3 regions of the Streptomyces sp. NPDC059816 genome follow, and region 3 is predicted to be linked to each of the others. Evidence: riboswitches for the same ligand, from Rfam matches in the RefSeq annotation. Region 3 holds a riboswitch; each other region holds the start of a gene.
The links. Region 3 has a riboswitch for thiamine pyrophosphate ahead of thiC (phosphomethylpyrimidine synthase ThiC). Riboswitches for the same ligand answer to the same signal wherever they lie in the genome.

Region 1 (6,748 bases), on a different contig from region 3:
CCCGGGGCGTGCCGTCCCGGCTTGGTGGGGGTGGGCCACACCGGGCCCGTGCAGAAGTAGTCGGCGCCCGGCTGCCGGGCCGCCGCCTGCGCCTCCTCGTCGGCGTGGGTGGAGCGGCCGATCAGGACGTCCGGGCCGAGGATCGCCCGGGCTGCGGGGACCGGGAGGTCGCCCTGGCCCAGGTGGAGCACGTCGGCGCCGATGGCGTGGGCGACGTCCGCCCGGTCGTTCACCGCGAGCAGCTTGCCGTGCCGCCGGCAGGCGTCGGCGAACACTCGCAGGTGGTCCAGTTCCTCGGCGGCTTCCATGCCCTTGTCGCGCAGTTGCACGATGTCCACGCCGGACGCGAGGACGCGGTCGAGGAACTCCGGGAGGTCGCCCTGGCGCGTGCGGGCGTCCGTGCAGAGGTAGAGGCGCGCGTCGGCGAGCCGGGCGCGGCGCGTGGGAATGGAATCTGCCATGGCGGTACTGGTCCCCCCGTGGACGGTGCGGTGGTGCGTGGGCGGTCCGCGCAGGACAGCGCACGCCGAGCGAGACGCGCCCGATCAGGGGCGCGGGGAACTGCGCGAAGCCACCGCGCACCCCCACCGAACAGCGCACCGCAGGTGGGCGTACGGAGGGAGCACGGTGTACCGCGCAGGTGAGTGCGGTGCGCGGACCACCTCGGGTCCGCGCACCGGCGGCGTCGGCCGCTCAGTCGGCGGCGGGTGCGCGGCTCAGACGGCGAGCGCCTGCGCGCGGCGCTTCACCTCCGTACCGCGGTTCTCACTCAGGGCCTGGGCGGGCGTGCCCGGCAGGCTGGGGTCGGGGGTGAAGAGCCATTCGAGCGTCTCTTCGTCCGTGAAGCCGTCGTCCCGCAGGAGCGTCAAGGTGCCGCTCAGGCCCTTGACGACCTTGTCGTCGTCGATGAAGGCCGCGGGTACGTGCAGGGCCCTGTTCTCGCCGCGGCGCACCGCGATCAGCTGGCCCTCCTTGACGAGCTGCCGAACACGGGTCACCTCCACGCCGAACCGCTCGGCGATGTCCGGGAGGGTCAGCCAGGCGGGGACGAGAGCATCAATCTTTGCGTCAATCTCGGTCACGTACCCCAGCCTGCCACTTCCTTCTGACATCGGAAAAGCGGCCCGCTGCCGGTGGGGCCGGTCGGCCCCACCGGCGGCCCGCCCCGACGGGTCAGCGGACGGCCGACTTCAGGGGGCGCGCGGGGTCCACCAGCAGCCCGGTGTCGAGCACCGCGCCGGACTCGATCAGCTTGCGGCCCTGGGCGAGGTCACGGGGGCGGCCCACGGCCAGCAGCGCCACCAGCCGCCCGCCGCGCAGCCAGCACACCGACCAGGCGGCACCGGAGGGCTCCCCGCGCCACACCACCGCGTCGGCGCCTTCGTGGTGGCCCGCGTACTGCACGAAGCGCCCGAACTGCTCGGACCAGAAGTACGGCACCGGGTCGTACACGGCGGGCACCTCGCCGACGATGCCGGCGGCGACCGTGCGCGGGCCCTGGAGCGCGTTGTCCCAGTGGTGCACCAGCAGGCGTTCGCCGTACCGGGCGGAGGGGAAGGAGGCGCAGTCGCCGACCGCGTAGACGTCGGGCACCGAGGTCCGCAGGTGGTCGTCGGCGAGCACTTCCCGGTGCGCGCCGAGTGCGATCCCGGAGCCGGCGAGCCAGTCGGTGGCGGGGCGGGCGCCGATGCCCACCACCACCGCGCCGGCGGGCAGCACGTTGCCGTCGTCCAGGACCACTTCGCCCGGCTGCACGCGGACCACGCGCGCCCGGGTGCGCAGGGTGGCCCCGGCCTCCGCGTACCAGTCGGTCATGGGGGCGGCGACCTCGGCGGGCAGGGCGCCCGCGAGCGGCCGGTCGGCGGCCTCCACCACGGTCACCGCGCAGCCCGCCTCACGAGCGGCCGTCGCGAACTCGGCGCCGATCCAGCCGGCGCCCACCACCACGACGTCGTGTTGGTCGGCGAGCACCGGACGCAACCGCTCGGCGTCGTCCAGGGTGCGCAGCAGGTGCACGCCGGGAACGCCGTCCGCGCCCGGCAACCGGATCGGTTCGGCGCCGGTCGCGATGACCAGCGTGTCGTACGGGACGGGCCCGGCCTCGGTGTCCAGTTCGTGGTCGTCGGGGCGGACGCCGGTGACCTCCAAGCCGAGCCGCAGGTCGATGCCGAGCGCCCCGAAGTCCACGTCGAAAGCGGAGTCCTCGGCCTTGCCCAGGAGCACGGCCTTGGACAACGGCGGCCGGTCGTAGGGCTGGTGGGGTTCGGCTCCGATCAGGACGACCGGTCCGGCGAAGCCCTGTTCGCGCAGGGCCACCGCGGTCTGCACCCCGGCCATGCCCGCGCCCGCGATGACGACGCCCGGTGGCCGGTCGGCCGCGCTGCCCGCTTCGGCCGTCGCGGCCGTCCGGCCCGCCGCGCCCGTCTCCGTCGCCTCGGTCGCCTCGGTCGTTTCGGGTGCCTTGGCTGTCTCGGCTGTCTCGGTTGTCTCTTCTGGCATGTCGCCCTCGTCCGCCTCGTCCGCCTCGTCGGGTGGTGGGGCCGTCGGCCGGCATCCGGCTGTCCCCGGTCGTCACCCTAGACACCCGGACGCCGGCTCAGTCGGCGGTCGGTCCCGGCTCGGGCGGTGTCTCTTGCGGTGCCTCCTCCACCACGCTCGTTCCCCGCCCCTCGCGGGACTCCCACTCCCAGGTCTCCAGCAGCCGCACCCGCCCGTCCGGCAGGGCGACCACCCGGGACGCGCAATGTCCGGATGCGGTCGTTCCGTCGATGCGCAGTTGGACGTACCGGAAGTCCAGCCGGTCCCCGGTGCGGGTGCCGACGAGGTGGCCGCGGACCACCTCGCCGCCCGCGTAGTCGGCCCAGACCACGCCGCCGCGCTCGTGGTAGGCGAAGCGGGTGCGGGTGCCGACCTGGCCGGGCGCCTGGTCGGCCACGGGTACCAGGACCCGTCCGTCGAGCGAGGGCGCGGCCGGTGCGGCCGGTCGATCGGGCTGGTGCGGCTGGTCGGGCACGGGACACGACTCCCTTACTGGGGTGCGGGGCATCGGGTTAGGGTGGCCAACGTAACTCGCGGGAGCCCGGACGCACCGGGCTGAGAGGGAGGCTGACCGGCCTCCGACCGTACGAACCTGATCCGGGTCATGCCGGCGAAGGGAGGAGCGGAGCACCCATGTCTCGTTCAGCGGACGTCCTGGTGGTGGGCGGCGGGATCATCGGTCTGGTGACGGCCTGGCGGGCCGCCGGGCGCGGTCTGAGCACCGCGCTGGTGGACCCCGCGCCGGGCGGCGGCGCCGCACAGGTGGCGGCCGGGATGCTCGCCGCGGTCACCGAACTGCACCCCGGCGAGGAGCAGCTCCTCGCCCTCAACACCGCCTCGGCCCGTGCCTATCCGGCGTTCGCCGCCGAACTGTCCGGGGTCACCGGGGCGGACCTCGGCTACCGGCGCTGCGGCACCCTCGCCGTCGCCCTCGACGCCGACGACCGGTCCCAGCTACGGGAGTTGCACGCCGTGCAGACCGCGGCGGGGCTGACGCCCCAGTGGCTCAACGGTCGGGAGTGCCGGCGGCTCGAACCGATGCTGGCCCCGGGCGTGCGCGGCGGGCTGCGGGTGGACGACGACCACCAGATCGACCCGCGGCGACTGGCCGCGGCCCTGGTCACCGCCTGTGCGTCGGCCGGCGTGGTCTTCCACCGGCAGCGGGTCGAACGCCTGGTCATCCGCAGGGAACGGGCCTCGGGCGTCCTGCTCGCCGACGGCACCGAGCTGGCGGCCGGGCAGGTCGTCCTCGCCGCGGGCAGCCTCAGCGGACGGCTCGCGGGGGTCCCCGACGAGGTCGTGCCACCGGTACGGCCCGTCAAGGGGCAGATCCTGCGGCTGAGGGTGCCGCCCGGCTTCGGCCCGTTCCTGAGTCGGACCGTGCGGGCGGTGGTGCGCGGCGGACAGGTGTACCTGGTGCCGCGCGAGGACGGTGAGCTGGTCCTCGGGGCCACCAGCGAGGAACTCGGCTGGGACACCACCGTCACCGCGGGCGGCGTGTACGAACTGCTGCGGGACGCCCACGAACTGGTCCCCGGCATCACCGAGCTACCGCTCGTCGAGACCCGTGCGGGGCTGCGGCCCGGCTCGCCCGACAACGCCCCCCTGCTCGGCCCCACCGCACTGGACGGGCTGCTGCTGGCCACCGGCCACCACCGCAACGGCGTGCTGCTCACCCCCGTCACCGGGGACGTCCTGGCCCACGCCCTGGTGCACGGTGAACTGCCGGACGACGCACGCCCCTTCACCCCCCTCCGGTTCACCCGCCTCCCCCAGGAGCAGCCCGTATGAGCGCGTCACCCGCCCCCGGGTCCACGACCCTGAGCGTCACCCTCAACGGCGAGCACCGGGACGTCAGCCCCGGGACGACCCTCGACGACCTCGTCGCCGTGCTCACCACCGCGCCCGGCGGAGTGGCCGCCGCCCTCAACGAGACCGTCGTCCCGCGCACGGGCTGGCCGCGGATCGTGCTCGCGGACGGCGACCGCGTCGAGGTCCTCACCGCGGTCCAGGGAGGCTGACGTGGCCGACGACCCCTTCGTCCTCGGCGGCCGGAGCTACGGCTCCCGGCTGATCATGGGCACCGGCGGCGCCCCCAGCCTCGACGTGCTGGAACGCTCGCTGGTCGCCTCCGGCACCGAGCTGACCACCGTCGCGATGCGGCGGGTCGATCCGACGACCGCCGGCTCGGTGCTCTCCGTGCTGGACCGGCTCGGCATCCGGGTGCTGCCCAACACCGCGGGCTGCTTCACCGCCGGGGAGGCGGTGCTCACCGCGCGGCTGGCCCGGGAGGCGCTCGGCACCGATCTGGTCAAGCTGGAGGTCATCGCCGACGAGCGGACCCTGCTGCCCGATCCCGTCGAGTTGCTGGACGCCGCCGAGATCCTCGTCGACGACGGTTTCACCGTCCTGCCGTACACCAATGACGATCCCGTCCTGGCGCGCAAGCTGGAGGACGTGGGGTGCGCTGCGGTGATGCCGCTGGGCTCGCCCATCGGCTCCGGGTTGGGCATCCGCAATCCGCACAACTTCGAGTTGATCGTGGAGCGGGCGGGGGTCCCGGTCATCCTGGACGCGGGGGCCGGGACGGCCTCGGACGTGGCGCTGGCCATGGAGCTGGGCTGTGCGGGGGTGATGCTCGCCTCAGCGGTGACCCGGGCCCGGGTGCCGGTGCTGATGGCCGAGGCCGTGCGGCACGCCGTGGAGGCCGGGCGCCTCGCCCATCGCGCCGGGCGCATCCCCCGGCGCTTCTTCGCACAGGCCAGTTCGCCCGCCGCGGGGCAGGCCCGGCTGGACCCGGAGCGCCCCGCGTTCTGACCCCCTACGGGGCACGGGCCGTCCGGGGGCGCGGGCCCCCGGGTCGGCACGCCCCCGGCGCGCCGGCTCTTAGACTGCCTCCGTGGACAATTCGCTTCAGGACCCGCTGCTCGGGCACGTGCTGGACGCCCGCTACCGGGTGGACGCGAGGATCGCCACCGGCGGCATGGCCACGGTGTACCGCGCCCTGGACACCCGGCTGGACCGGGTGGTCGCCCTGAAGGTGATGCACCCCGCCCTCGCGGTGGACGCGGGCTTCGTGGAGCGCTTCATCCGCGAGGCGAAGTCGGTGGCCCGGCTCTCGCACCCGAACGTGGTCGGCGTCTTCGACCAGGGCGCCCAGGGCGCCTACGTGTACCTCGCGATGGAGTACGTGCCCGGCTGCACGCTGCGGGACGTGCTGCGGGAGCGGGTCGCGCTGTGCCCACGGGCCGCCCTGGACGTCCTGGAGTCGGTGCTGGCCGCCCTCGGCGCGGCGCACCGGGCGGGTCTGGTCCACCGGGACATGAAGCCGGAGAACGTCCTGATCGGCGATGACGGCCGGGTCAAGGTGGCCGACTTCGGTCTGGTCCGCTCGGTGGACTCCCGGACCGGTTCGACCGGTCCGGTGCTCGGGACGGTGGCGTACCTCGCGCCGGAGCAGATCGAGGACGGTGCGGCGGACACCCGGGTGGACGTGTACGCCTGCGGGATCGTGCTCTACGAGATGCTGACCGGCGGCAAGCCCCACACCGGCGACACCACGGCGCAGGTCCTCTACCGGCACGTCAACGAGGACGTCCCGGCCCCTTCGGCGACGGTCCCCGGGACGGCCGTGGAGCTGGACGAGCTGGTCGCCGCGGCGACGGCCCGCGACCCCCGGCTGCGCCCGCGCGACGCGGTGGCGCTGCTCGCGGCGCTCCGGTCGACCCGGGCCGCCCTCACCGAGGCGCAGCTCGACGCGGTCCCGCCGGGGGCCGACGACGCGGCGCACGACAGCGCCGAGGACCGGACCAGTGTCATCCCCCGGGCGCTCGGCATACCCCGCCCGCTGCCGGTGAACGAGGACGCCATCGGCGGCGGCCCGGACGACGTCCAGCGCACCGCGCTGCTGGGGCGTCCCGTACCCGTGCGGTCCCGGTTCGGGGGCCTGCTCACCGGTCGGCCGCCGCGCCGTGCGGTGGCCGGGCTCGGGGCCCTGCTGCTGGTCCTGCTGGCCGGGATCGGCGTCTGGTACATCAACTCCGGACAGTTCACGAAGGTCCCCGCGCTGCTCACCCAGACCGAGGCGGACGCCCGGGAGCGGCTCACCGACGCGGGGCTGGACGTCGGGGACGTCCGGCGGGAGTACAGCGACACCAACCGGCGCGGCACGGTGATCGCCACCGACCCGACCGTCGGGTCCCGCATCCGC
Region 2 (6,748 bases), on a different contig from region 3:
GACCCGTCCCGCGTCGAGGTCCTGGAGCCCGGCGACCGCCCGCAGCAGCGTGGACTTGCCGCTGCCGCTGGGGCCGAGCACGCAGACGACCTCGTGCTCGGCGACGTCGAGCGACACCGAGTCCAGCGCGGCGCGGGCGCCGAAGCGCACGGTCGCGCCGTCCAGCCGCAGAGCCGCTTCGGTGTCCGTACGGGTGGCGGTGGCGGTGGCGGTGCCGGCTTCGGCGTCGGTGGTCGGGTTCGCGGTCATCAGAACTCCCCCGCGTGATCGGTCCGGAGGCGTTCGAGGAGCAGCAGGGACACGGCGCACACCACCATCAGGAGGGTCGAGAGGGCCATGGCCTGGCCGTAGTTGAGTTCCCCGGCGCGGCCGAGGAGCCGGGCGACGGCGACGGGCAGGGTCGGTTCGTCGGGGCGGGCGATGAACACCGTGGCCCCGAACTCGCCCAGCGAGACGGCGAAGGCGAACCCGGCGGCGATCAGCAGCGCCCGCCGCACCAGGGGCAGGTCCACCTCGCGCCAGGCCCGCCACGGCGAGGCGCCCAGCACGGCCGCCGCCTCGCGCAGCCGCCCGTCGACGGACCTGAGGACGGGCAGCATCGTCCGCACCACGAACGGCACCCCGACCAGGGCCTGCGCCAGCGGCACCAGCCACCAGGAGGCCCGCAGGTCGAGCGGCGGCTCGTCCAGGGTGATCAGGAACCCGAAGCCGACGGTGACCGCGGACACCCCGAGCGGCAGCATGAGCAGCGCGTCGAAGCCGCGCACCAGGCGCCCCGCGCGCCGGGTCAGTGCGGCGGCGGCGAGCCCCCCGATGACCAGGGCGATGGCGGTGGCGGCGAGCGCGTACAGCAGGGAGTTGCCGATGGCGTTGATGGGCGGCACGAGGAACGCACCGCCCTCGGCGGAGGTGAGCGACCGGTAGTAGGTGAGGGTGAAGGCCCCTTCGGTGTCCTGGAAGGAGCGGGCCACCAGCACCCCGAGGGGCAGCACGATCAGCGCGGCGACGGTGGCCAGCACCCCGGCGAGCAGGGCCCACTGCCCCGCACCGCGCGGGCGGCGTGCGGTGACCGAGGGGTCGACCAGCCGCAGCCCGTGCTCCCGGCGGCGCACGCTCCAGGCGTGGACGGCGAGGATCAGGCCGACGGCGACGAACTGCACGAGGGTGAGCACGGCGGCGCTGGAGAGGTCGAAGATCTGGGAGGTCTGCCGGTAGATCTCCACTTCCAGGGTGGAGAACGCGGGGCCGCCGAGGATCTGGACCACGCCGAAGGAGGTGAAGGTGAACAGGAACACCATCAGTGTGGCTCCCGCGACGGCGGGCCGCAGCGCGGGCAGGGTCACCGTCCGCCAGGCGGCGAACCGGGAGGCGCCGAGCACCCGGGCGGCTTCCTCCTGCCGCGGGTCGAGTTGGGCCCAGAGTCCGCCCACGGTGCGCACCACGACCGCGTAGTTGAAGAAGACGTGCGCCAGCAGGATCGCCCACACGGTGGTGTCGAGCCGTACGCCGGCCGCCCGGTCCAGCAGACCGCCGCGGCCGAGGAGGGCGAGGAACGCCGAGCCGGCGACGACGGTGGGCAGCACGAAGGGCACGGTGACCACGGCCCGCAGCAGTTGCTTGCCGGGGAAGGCGAACCGGGCGAAGACGTAGGCACCGGGCAGCGCGATCAGCAGGGTCCCCGCCGTCGAGGCGAGGGCCTGCCAGGTGGTGAACCACAGCACCTCGCGGATCTCCGGGCGGGCCAGGACCTCCCCGATCGCCCCGAGTTGCCAGACGCCCTCCGGCCGCAGCCCGCGGGCCACGATCGCGGTCACCGGGTAGGCGAAGAACACCGCGAAGAACACCACCGGCAGCGCCATCAGCGCGCAGCGCAGCAGCGCGCCCCGGCGGTCCGACCGGGTGCGCGGGGCCGCGGGCCCGGCGGCGTCGGTGCGCCCGGGGCCCGTGCCGGCCGCCGCGCCCGACCCGGACGGGTCACCGGGGCGGGGGCCGTCGGCCGCGCGGCCTACTTCACTACGAGCGAGGTCCACTGCTTGACCCACTGGTCACGGTGGTCGGCGATCCGCTGCGGGTCCATCGTCAGCGGCGAGGGCACCTCGACCGCGTACCGGGCGAAGTCCGCGGGGACCTTGACGTCCTTGTGCACCGGGTCCACGAACATGTTCAGCGGCATGTCCGCCTGGAAGGTGCGCTCGCTCAGGAAGTCCAGCAGGGCCTTGCCGCCCTCCGGGTTCTTCGCACCCGCGAGCAGGCCCGCGTACTCCGCCTGCTGGAAGCAGGTGCCGGTGGAGACGCCGGTCGGCGCCTCGGCGGGCTTGGGGTCGGAGTAGATCGCCTCGACGGGCGGGGAGGAGGCGTACGAGACGACGAGCGGACGGTCGCCGCCGGCCTTCTTGCCGCCGGCGGAGCCGGAGAACTCCTCGTTGTACGCCTGGTCCCAGCCGTCCACGACCTTGACGCCGTTGTCCTTCAGCTTCTTCCAGTAGTCGGGCCACGCGGCGCCGCCCTGCTGGGCGACGGTGCCCATGAGGAAGCCGAGGCCGGGCGAGGAGGTGGCCGGGTTCTCCACCACGAGGAGGTTCTTGTACGCCGGCTTCACCAGGTCATCGAAGGTCTCCGGCGGGGTCACGCCCTTGTCCGCGAAGTACTTCTTGTCGTAGTTGACGCATATCTCGCCGGTGTCGACGAGGGTGACCCGGTCCTGCTTGTCGAGCAGCGGCCGCTTCGGGAGCCGGACGCTGTCCGCGCCCGTCGCCTCGTAGGGCGTGAAGAGCTCGTTGTCGAGGCCGCGGGAGAGCAGGGTGTTGTCGATGCCGAAGAACACGTCGCCCTGCGGGTTGCCCTTGGTCAGGATGGCCTTGTTGACGGCCACGCCCGCGTCCCCGTCCTCCAGGACCTTGAGCGTGTAACCGGACTCCTTCTCGAACTCCTCCAGCACCTCTTCGGAGGCGGCGAAGGAGCTGTGGCTGACCAGGGTGACCGTCTTGGACCCGCTGCCGTGCCCGTCGTCGCCGCTCTCGGCGCAGCCGGAGAGGGTGACGAGGCCCAGCCCGGCCGCGAGGGCGACGGCGGTGGCCTTCTTGGTGGTGCTCACGTGGTTGTTCCTCCTGGAGCGGACCAGGAAGAGACGCGGCCCCGCCCGCGGCCCCCGGGGCGGGAGCGCGGGCAGGGCGCAACAGCTTGAGTGGTGACCGAACTTCCTACCCGGAATGACCCGGGCGAGGTTCAGAGGGTCTGCGGCCCGCCGGTGTGACCCGGCTGCCGCACTCTCAGCGCTGTGGCGCTCCCCTGTCGGAAAATGCAGTTGTCTGTCGTGAAGGTGCTGCGAATGGCTCGAACCGCTCGCTGCGCACAGGACGCTATGCGGGCGTTCGGGACAAGAGTACCGCTCTAGCGTTCGGATGCCGCCAGCTGTCCACAGGCCCCGTCGATCTCCTGGCCCCGGGTGTCCCGGACGGTGACCGCCACCCCGTGCGCCGCGATGGCCTCCACGAACGCCTTCTCGTCCTCGGGACGGGACGCGGTCCACTTGGAGCCGGGCGTCGGGTTGAGCGGGATGAGGTTGACGTGCACCCGCTTGTTCTTGAGCAGTCGCCCGAGCAGGTCACCGCGCCACGCCTGGTCGTTGATGTCCCGGATCAGGGCGTACTCGATGGACAGTCGCCGACCGGAGCGCTCGGTGTACTCCCAGCCCGCGTCGAGGACCTCCCGGACCTTCCAGCGCGTGTTGACCGGGACGAGGGTGTCGCGCAGCTCGTCGTCGGGCGCGTGCAGGGAGATCGCGAGCCGGCACTTGAAGCCCTCGTCGGTGAACCGGCGGATCGCGGGGACGAGCCCGACCGTCGACACCGTGATCCCGCGCTGGGACAGGCCGAGGCCGTCCGGCTCCGGGTCGGTGAGGCGACGGATCGCCCCCACGACGCGGTTGTAGTTGGCCAGCGGCTCGCCCATGCCCATGAACACGATGTTCGACAGGCGCGCCGGGCCGCCGGGGATCTCCCCGTCCCGCAGCGCGCGCATGCCGTCCACGATCTGGTGCACGATCTCGGCCGTCGACAGGTTGCGGTCCAGCCCCGCCTGGCCGGTGGCGCAGAAGGGGCAGTTCATTCCGCAGCCGGCCTGGGAGCTGATGCACATGGTGACCCGGTCCGGGTACCGCATCAGCACCGACTCCACGAGGGTGCCGTCGAACAGGCGCCACAGCGTCTTGCGGGTGGTGTCGTCGTCGCAGCTGATGTGCCGCACCACGGACATGAGGTCCGGGAGCAGGGCCTCCTGCAACCTGTCGCGCGCGCCGGCCGGGATGTCCGTCCACTGGGCGGGGTCGTGGACGTACCGCGCGAAGTAGTGCTGCGAGAGCTGCTTGGCGCGGAACGGTTTCTCGCCGATGGCGGCGACGGCTTCCTTGCGCTCGGCGGGCGAGAGGTCGGCGAGGTGCCGCGGGGGCTTCTTGGCTCCGCGCGGGGCGACGAAAGTGAGTTCTCCGGGCTTGGGCATGGTGCCTCCAGTGTCGCAGACGCGAGCCCGTGGCCCGGGTGCGTCGCCGGCGGCGGTGGCCGGCACCCGCCACCCCCGTCGACTGCGGGCGACCCGGTGTCCGTCGCGTTCGCGCTGGTGGTCGCCGCCGGGGGCACCGTGCGACGGCCCGTGTCGGCGGCGACGGGGAGCCGGGCACGGTGCCGCGAGTCACAGCGGCACCGCGCACCGGACGGGCCCGCCCGCACGGACGGGCCCGTCGTTCGCTACTCCCGGGCCGATTCCGGTGACGGGGGCCCGCCTGCGCGCGGCAGCTGCCGGCGGGCGGCGCCGCGTGCTCCGGGCACGGGGGCGCCGCGGTGCAGGAACATCAGGAAGGGGGCGACGTAGGCCGATGCCTCCACCGGCGTCGCGCCGCCGGCGAGGACGAGGACCACGCCGGCCGACAGCGCGCTGCCGAACATCGCGGCCCGTGCGAGCAGGGCTGCTCGCCCCTCCGGGTTTTCGGACATACTTGGACTGCTCCTGTTCCTCCGAGGACGGTGAGCACGGGCCACCCGCTTCGTTACCAGGCGCCGCGGGTGGCCTGCTTCGTGTGGTGGGGCACCGCCGGTGCCCGCGGTCAGGCCGCGTCGGTGGACGCGTATCCGTCTCCTTCCGGCCAGACGACGACGATCTTCAGCCCGGCGCACAGGTCGAGCAGGTCGTCCTCCGGGCGGGAGGGCACCAACAGCGCCAGCTCCGGCTCGGGGAGGAAGCGGGCGTAGTCCAGGAGTTGCCCGACGGCCATCCGGACGGCGCTCCGCCCGACCGAGCCCTTGGCCTCGTAGAGCCGGTTGGCCGTGACGTCGTAGAGGTCGGTCAGTAGCCACTTCGCGACGCCGGTCGGTGCGATGCGGTGCCGCGTCGTCTCGTGGCCCAGCAGCCGGAGGTGGTCGGCGTACCCCAGGACCAGCTTCGCCTCGGCCCGTTCGGCCTCGTACGGTTCGCGGGAGGGCTCGACCCACATGCGCTCGGTGTACTGCGCCTCCACCTCCAGCGTCTCCACCCGGGGGCTGTCCTCGGGGGTGTGCGGAAGCTGGGAGCCGGCGGGCGGGGCCGCCGTGAGCGGCTGCAAGCGGAACATGATGACGCTGCGGACCGGTCCGTCGTTCGTCTCCGGCGCCTCGGTGCGGTACCAGGGCCGCTCCTCGGGCAGCACGAACTCCCCGAGGTACTGGCACATGCCCGAGCCGAGGCCCTTGAAGAGGCGCAGGGCCCGGCCCTCGCCCTGGTGCTTCAGGATGGCCAGGTTGCCCTGGGTCATCTTCTGGTCGCCGAGTTGGCCCTCGCCGGCGTAGTGGTAACAGCCGTCGTCGCCCCAGCCGTCGAAGTAGCCGTGCTTGTGGCCCTTCACCGGGTCCGTGAAGCAGAAGACGTTGGCGGACACCCGGGAGGGCCCGATCCCGCCCTGCCGACGCCCTCCGTAGCGCTCGTGCAGCTCGACGCGCTTGAGGACGTCACCGACGGCGATGTCCCAGTCGGTCGCCGTGTCCGTTGCCATCCTGCGGGCCACCCTTCATGCATTTAGGTCTACTGAACCACCTAAAACTCTAGGCTACATGAAGGCACTTCCCTCTCGCCGAAAGTATGTCCACCCACACTCCATAGCCAGCTACGACCAATCCTACGGGACGGGACCACTGCAACACCGGCTCCCCCATCGGTCGTTCGAACTGCGGAGCGAACAGGGGAGGAACAGGGTGGGCTACCAGATCAGGTGCGGATCGACGCAGACCACTACGGGGAAACCGTGCAGGAACCCGGCGATGGTCGGCTACTCCCGCTGCCAGCTCCACCGGGGGCCCCGGACGCCCCCGCAACGGCGGCGGACCAAGAAGCGCTGAACCCTCGCGCACGCAGCTGGCGAAGGGAAACGGTGAGGGCCGGTCGTCCCGTGGACAACCGGCCCTCACCGTCGTACGCGCAGGTCGAAACGCCCGCGTCCTGCACGGAGCCCGATCAGCCGGACCCCACGAAGATCACCATCAGCAGCCAGACCACCGGGGCCGTCGGCAGGAGCGAGTCGAGTCGGTCCATGATGCCGCCGTGGCCGGGCAGCAACGTGCCCATGTCCTTGATGCCGAGGTCCCGCTTGATCATGGACTCACCGAGGTCCCCCAGCGTGGCGCTGACGGCGACCGCGAGCCCCAGCAGCAGCCCCTGCCACCAGGTGCCCCCGTCGATCAGGAACTCCATGCACAGGGCGCCGGCGACCATCGCGAAGCCGATC
Region 3 (6,748 bases):
GGCGCCGCTGGGGCGCGCCCACCGCAGCCCACGGCACCTCCGGACGGCGCGCCGTACCAGGCGGCGAGCGCCCCCGCCCAGCCCGAACCCGGTGAGCACCCGGCGCCCGGTGAACGGCACGCGCCGGTCGCCGCGTACCCCGCCGCGCCCGGCCGCACCCCGCCCTACGAGGGCGGCGAGGAGCCCGAGGGCTACACCCCGACCCAGCGCGACCTCCCGGTGATCAAGCGGGGCGATGCCCTCCCGACACCGGACGGGTCCCCCGCCCCGGCCCCCGCGCCCCCCACCCCGGACGGGCCCGGCCCGCTGTACGTGGTGGGCGACGTGCACGGCTACCTGGACGAACTGGTCGCCGCGCTGCACGAGCAGGGCCTGATCGACACCGAAGGCAACTGGTCCGCGGGCACCACCCGGCTCTGGTTCCTCGGCGACTTCACCGACCGCGGCCCCGACGGCATCGGCGTGATCGACCTGGTCATGAAGCTGTCCGCCGAGGCCGCCGCCGCCGGGGGCTACTGCAAGGCCCTCATGGGCAACCACGAACTGCTCCTCATCGGCGCCCGCCGCTTCGCCGACACACCGGTCAACTCCGGTGCGGGCACCGCCACCTTCCAAGCGGCCTGGCTGCTCAACGGCGGCCAGAAGGCCGACATGGACCGCCTCCAGGACCACCACCTCCAGTGGATGTCCCGGCTCGACGCCATGGTGGAGGAGGACGGCCACCTGCTCCTGCACTCGGACACCACCGCCTACCTCGACTACGGCGACTCCATCGAGGCCGTGAACGACACGGTGCGGGAAACCCTGACGCGCAACGACGCCGACGAGTGCTGGGACCTGTTCCGGAAGTTCACCAAGCGCTTCGCCTTCCGCGACGAAGGCGGACCGCAAGCCGCCCGGGAACTCCTCTCCGCCTACGGCGGCTCCCGCGTCGTGCACGGCCACAGCCCCATCCCCTACCTGCTCGGGGAGGTCGGCTCCGAGGACGACGACGACAGCCGCGGCCCGGTGGTGCACGGACCGCACGTCTACGCCGACGGACTCGCGATCGCCATGGACGGCGGCGTGACCATGGCGGGAAAGCTGCTGGTCCAGCAACTCCCCCTGCACGACTGAACGTTCCGCGGGCGATCGCGGAAACGGAGGATCTTGCGGCACCGGGGCACCATTTTCGGAAATCCCCTGTCACCGTGCGCCGTGCCGGCCCTACCATGGCCCATCCGTAGCAGGCTCCCCTCCGTTTCTGCCCGACGGCTCTCAACCATGTGAGCCGCACTCCCTACGGAGCATCGGGGGATGCAGATGAACAGCGTTCCGCGGCAGTTGTCGAGCGAGGACCGCACCGAGTACGAGCGGATCCTCGACGAGGCGCTGCGCACCACCGCGCACCATCCCGAACTGGGGCCCGTCAGCCACCGGTTGAACACCGAACAGCTGCGCAGCAGGGCCCTCGAAGCCCGGGCCCTGATCACTGCCGCGGCCACCACCGAGTACGACGCCTACGTCACGGTCCGCACCGAGGCACGTGCCACCGCCCCGCGCACCACGGGCGACGGCGCACCTGAGCCCACGGGCGCCGGCGTCCTGGCCGTCCTCGCGGTGCTCGCCCCGGTGCTCGCCGGGTCCGCCGCAGTGATCTTCCTGCTCGTCGGCTACGCCCTACGGGCGCTCAGCCCCGGGCTGGCGATCGGCCGGACCCTGCTCGCCACGGGCTGGGTCTTCGGCGCGATCACCGCCGCCGCGATCCTCGTCGCCGCGGCCGGACTGCTGTTCGCCGCACTGCGCAACAACGCGACGGCGCTGCGGGCCGCCCCGCGGCGCGAGATCGACGAACGGGTCGAACTGGCCCGCGCGGCGTGGCGCGACGCCCTGGTGGAGCACGGCATCGTGCCCTTCCTCCGCAACGCCCTGGCGAACGCCCCAAAACCCGACGCCGGGGCTGCCGGGACCGGCGGGACGTACGGCCCGGCAACCCCGGCGGGTGCCGGCACCTCCGGTCGGATGCCGCACCTCGGCTACCACCGGCCGGGGTTCAGCAGCCCCGACCGGGGCGCGACGGGGCCGCGCCCCAGCTATTCGAGCCCGGACTTCAGCAGCCCGGACTTCGGCGGGCCCGAACACCCGCCGGAATAGCCCGGCGCACGCGGGGACGCGTCCGGCGGGTCCGCGCGGATCGCCCGCGCAGACCCACCGCACGTCGGCCCGGCCTCGCCCGCTACGCCAACGGGAGGTAGACCCGGTTGCCCGAGGCCGCGAACTCCTTGGACTTCTGGAGCATCCCCTCGGCGACCTCCTGAGCTGAGGCGTTCTCGGCGGCGTCGCCGCCGAACCGCTCGTTGATGCTCTGGCTGATCTTCATCGAGCAGAACTTAGGCCCGCACATGGAACAGAAGTGCGCCGTCTTCGCGGGTTCCGCGGGCAGGGTCTCGTCATGGAAGGACCGTGCCGTGTCGGGGTCGAGGGCCAGGTTGAACTGGTCCTCCCAGCGGAACTCGAAGCGGGCGTCGGAGAGCGCGTCGTCCCACTCCTGGGCACCGGGATGCCCCTTGGCCAGGTCCGCGGCATGGGCGGCGATCTTGTACGTGATGACCCCGGTCTTCACGTCGTCACGGTTGGGCAGGCCCAGGTGCTCCTTGGGCGTGACGTAACAGAGCATCGCGGTGCCCCACCAGGCGATCATGGCGGCGCCGATCCCGGAGGTGATGTGGTCGTAGGCGGGCGCGATGTCGGTGGTCAGGGGGCCCAGGGTGTAGAACGGGGCCTCCTCGCAGATCTCCTGCTGGAGGTCGATGTTCTCCTTGATCTTGTGCATCGGCACGTGTCCGGGGCCCTCGATCATGGTCTGGACGTCGAATCCCTTGGCGATCCGGTTCAGTTCACCGAGGGTGCGCAACTCCGCGAACTGCGCCTCGTCGTTGGCGTCCGCGATGGAACCGGGGCGCAGCCCGTCGCCCAGGGAGTACGTGACGTCGTAGGCGGCGAGGATCTCGCACAGTTCCTCGAAGTTCTCGTACAGGAAGGACTCCTTGTGGTGCGCCAGGCACCACGCGGCCATGATCGACCCGCCACGCGACACGATGCCGGTCTTGCGGCGCGCCGTGAGCGGTACGTACGGCAGCCGGACGCCCGCGTGGACGGTCATGTAGTCCACGCCCTGCTCGGCCTGCTCGATGACCGTGTCCTTGTAGATCTCCCAGGTCAGTTCCTCCGCCCGGCCGTCCACCTTCTCCAACGCCTGGTAGAGCGGCACCGTTCCGATCGGCACGGGGGAGTTGCGCAGCACCCACTCCCGGGTGGTGTGGATGTTGCGGCCGGTGGACAGGTCCATGACGGTGTCGGCGCCCCAGCGGGTGGCCCAGGTCATCTTGTCCACCTCCTCCTCGATGGAGGAGGTGACGGCGGAGTTGCCGATGTTGGCGTTGACCTTCACCAGGAACCGCTTGCCGATGATCATCGGCTCGATCTCCGGGTGGTTCACGTTCGCGGGCAGCACCGCCCGGCCGGCGGCGATCTCGGCCCGTACGACCTCGGGTTCGACGTTCTCGCGGAGCGCCACGAACTCCATCTCGGGCGTGACCTCGCCGCGGCGCGCGTAGGCGAGCTGGGTGACGTGCTTCCCGTCGCGGCCCCGTCGGGGCTGGCGGGGGCGCCCCGGGAACACCGCGTCGAGGTTGCGCAGCCCCCCGCGCGGCGAGGTGTGCTTGAGCCCGTCGTCCTCGGGGCGGACCGGGCGTCCCGCGTACTCCTCGGTGTCGCCGCGCGCAACGATCCAGTTCTCCCGCAGCGGCGCCAAGCCGCGGCGGACGTCGGTGTCGGCGTGCGGATCGGTGTACGGGCCGGAGGTGTCGTACAGGGTGACCGACCCGCCGTTGGTGAGGTGGACCTGACGGACCGGCACGCGCAGGTCGGGGCGGGGGCCCTCGACGTACGCCTTGTGCCAGCCGGCGGTCGGCCCGGGGTCCGCCGGCTCGCCGGTCTCCCCGGTGGGGACCCGCGCGTCGTCCGTGGACCCGGAGGGATCGGTGGGGTCGGTCGCGGTCACGGCAGGCGTGCGTGCGTCCTTGATGGTCATGAGACCTACTCCCTACGCCGGCATTACCCGGTAACAGGTTCAGCGGTCGACGCAGCGGTTCTCCGCCGGAGCACCCGTCCGCGTGAAGCGACGAGCAGGTCCGGGTACGGAGGTCAGCGCCCTCTCAGCCCGGTGCTCCGAGCTCCCGCGTGTGCAAAGGTGCCCCCACGCTAGCGTCATGTCTGGCGTGCTGAACAGTGGGCCCCGCCCGTTCTTGCGATGATCGGGCGGTGACCACCACGCCGCAGCCTCCCGTCCCGCCCGCCGGACAGCCCTGGTCGCCGTCCCCCGCGACGGCCCCGGAGTCGACCGCCCACGGCCACGGCCACGGTCCGGACGGCCACGGCAGCCAGGGGGGAGGCGGGGGAGGCCACGGGGGCCACGGGGGCCACGGGGGCCACGGGGGCCACGGGCATTCTCACTCCCACGGTCCGGCTGCGCCCGTCTCGGCGAGGTTGCGCCGGATCATCGCCGCCGTGCTCATCCCCTTCGCCACGGCCGTCGTCGTGGGGCTGGTCGTCCTGTGGCCGGGCGGCGCCCCCACCCACGAGCGCACGGGCGTCGGCTTCGACCGGCAGACCGAGCAGGCGACGGTCACCCGGGTCGACCGGGTCGACTGCAAGTCCGTCAACGCGGGCGCCGTCCCGCCGACCGGGGACACCTCGACCGCTGAGGGAAGTCAGGCGCAGCAGCGGTCGACCGGCGACTGCGGCAAGGCCACCGTCGAGGTCACCACGGGTCCGCACCAGGGACGGACGTTCACCGAGATCGTGCAGCCCGATGCCTCGCGGAAGCTGGAGCAGGGGCAGAAGGTGATCGTCGCCTACGCCCCCGACGCGCCGCGGGACCTCCAGTACTCGGTCGCGGACACCAACCGTCGCCTTCCGATGGTGTTGTTGGCCGGACTATTCGCGCTCGCCGTGGTCCTCGTCGGCCGGCTGCGCGGGCTGATGGCCCTGGTGGCCCTCGCGGTGAGCTTCCTGATCCTGACGTTCTTCATCTTGCCCGCGATCCTCCAGGGCTCAAATCCGCTGGTCGTCGCGGTGGTCGGGGCGAGCGCGATCATGCTGATCGCCTTGTACATGTGCCACGGGCTGTCCGCCCGCACCTCGGTGGCCGTGCTCGGCACGCTGGTGTCACTGCTGCTGATCGGGGTGTTGGGTTCCCTGTTCATCGGCTGGGCCTCGCTCACCGGGGACACCGACGACAACACCGGGCTGATCCACGGGCTGTACCCGGGGATCGACATGAGCGGTCTGTTGCTGGCCGGGGTGATCATCGGCTCGCTCGGCGTGCTGGACGACGTGACCGTCACCCAGACCTCGGCGGTCTGGGAGTTGCACCAGGCCGATCCGACGATGAGTCGCCGCGCGCTGTACCGCGCGGGCATCCGCATCGGGCGGGACCACATCGCCTCGGTGGTCAACACCCTGGTCCTGGCCTATGCGGGTGCGGCGCTGCCGTTGCTGCTGCTGTTCTCGATCGCGCAGAGTTCCGTGGGCACGGTGGCCAACAGCGAGTTGGTCGCCGAGGAGATCGTCCGGACGCTGGTCGGGTCGATCGGCCTGGTGGCGTCCGTACCGGTCACGACGGCGTTGGCCACGCTGGTGGTGGCCGCGGACCGCCCGGGAACGGGCGCCGCTCCCGCGCGTACCGTCCCGTCGCCCGGGGGCCGGGGCCGCCGTCGCAAGGCGCGTACGGGCGGCTGAACCGTCCGGGACGGGTGCGGGTGCTCACCGGGGGACACCCCCGGGGGATGGTTCGGCCGCCACGTTGACGGGACGTCAACCCGCGCTCTGTTCCTCCGCCAGGATGCGGTCGAGCGCCTGGTCCAACAGGGAGTCGAATCCGGCCATCGCCCGTTCCTGGCCCAGTGGAACGATCTTGTCCGTGCGGTCGAGGAAGGCGATCAGCGGCGCCACCCCCGCGCGGAAGACGGCCTGTTCGACACCCACCTGAAGCGTGATCAACACATCGCTGAGGATCTCCGGATCGTCCGGGGCGATGTGCACGTCCCCGTCCCCGCAGGGCTCGGCGACCCCGTCGACCAGCAGCTCTCGGCCGAACGTCCAGCTCACGGGCGCATCGCCGGGGAGGTGGAAGGTCAGCCGCACGGCATAGGGATCGGCACTGTCGTAACGCAACTCCACGGGAATGCGGAAGGTGAGTTCCTCGGACACGAGAAAGCTCATCATGACTTCTGCCTGTACCGACTCGCGCATTGGCTACCCCGTCGTGTGGCGTCGACTGGCCAGGAATCAGCCCCCTGACACTCATGGCATCTTGCTTAAAGTACACGACAGATCACAAGGAGTGAGTTTTCAGATGCTGATAGAGAAGCCGAGTGTCCCTAGTAGCTTTCCGACCTCGCGCTCCAACCGCGCCAACGTCGGCAGCAGTCGGTCCTCCTGGTGCGCGGGCAGCGAGAAGCCGATGGCCATGGCCGTGCTGCCGGCCATGAGGGGCATCGCCGCGCAGACCGTCCCGAGCGCGTACTCCTGGTGCTCCAGCACCGGCTGCATGCGGTCGACGGCCGCGAGCCGCCGCAGGAAGGTCTCCTCGTCCCGCACGGAGTACGGGGTCACGTACCGGACGGGGTGCCGGTGCAGGTGGTCGCGGCGGGCCTTCTCACCGAGCTGCGACAGCAGGCACTGACCCAGCGCGTGGGCGTGCCCG

Region 1: another riboswitch for thiamine pyrophosphate. It lies ahead of thiO (glycine oxidase ThiO); the one in region 3 lies ahead of thiC (phosphomethylpyrimidine synthase ThiC).
Region 2: another riboswitch for thiamine pyrophosphate. It lies ahead of ACFV88_RS17000 (thiamine ABC transporter substrate binding subunit); the one in region 3 lies ahead of thiC (phosphomethylpyrimidine synthase ThiC).

What each region holds. Positions count from the first base shown of each region.
Region 1 covers NZ_JBHWIQ010000002.1:265,527-272,274, forward strand. The annotation lists gene thiE (thiamine phosphate synthase) at 1-461, opposite strand, end outside; gene ACFV88_RS03770 (Rv2175c family DNA-binding protein) at 717-1,082, opposite strand; gene ACFV88_RS03775 (NAD(P)/FAD-dependent oxidoreductase) at 1,174-2,337, opposite strand; gene ACFV88_RS03780 (hypothetical protein) at 2,597-3,013, opposite strand; TPP riboswitch at 3,062-3,175, shown strand; gene thiO (glycine oxidase ThiO) at 3,172-4,329, shown strand; gene thiS (sulfur carrier protein ThiS) at 4,326-4,559, shown strand; gene ACFV88_RS03795 (thiazole synthase) at 4,561-5,355, shown strand; gene pknB (Stk1 family PASTA domain-containing Ser/Thr kinase) at 5,438-6,748, shown strand, end outside.
Region 2 covers NZ_JBHWIQ010000011.1:156,773-163,520, reverse strand. The annotation lists gene ACFV88_RS17010 (ABC transporter ATP-binding protein) at 1-249, opposite strand, end outside; gene ACFV88_RS17005 (ABC transporter permease) at 249-1,859, opposite strand; gene ACFV88_RS17000 (thiamine ABC transporter substrate binding subunit) at 2,006-3,094, opposite strand; TPP riboswitch at 3,180-3,300, opposite strand; gene rlmN (23S rRNA (adenine(2503)-C(2))-methyltransferase RlmN) at 3,391-4,497, opposite strand; gene ACFV88_RS16990 (hypothetical protein) at 4,743-4,988, opposite strand; gene ACFV88_RS16985 (restriction endonuclease) at 5,099-6,019, opposite strand; gene ACFV88_RS16980 (phosphatidate cytidylyltransferase) at 6,478-6,748, opposite strand, start outside.
Region 3 covers NZ_JBHWIQ010000001.1:530,394-537,141, forward strand. The annotation lists gene ACFV88_RS02525 (metallophosphoesterase) at 1-1,116, shown strand, start outside; gene ACFV88_RS02530 (hypothetical protein) at 1,297-2,133, shown strand; gene thiC (phosphomethylpyrimidine synthase ThiC) at 2,216-4,072, opposite strand; TPP riboswitch at 4,065-4,231, opposite strand; gene ACFV88_RS02540 (YibE/F family protein) at 4,303-5,781, shown strand; gene ACFV88_RS02545 (SsgA family sporulation/cell division regulator) at 5,857-6,294, opposite strand; gene ACFV88_RS02550 (IclR family transcriptional regulator) at 6,394-6,748, opposite strand, start outside.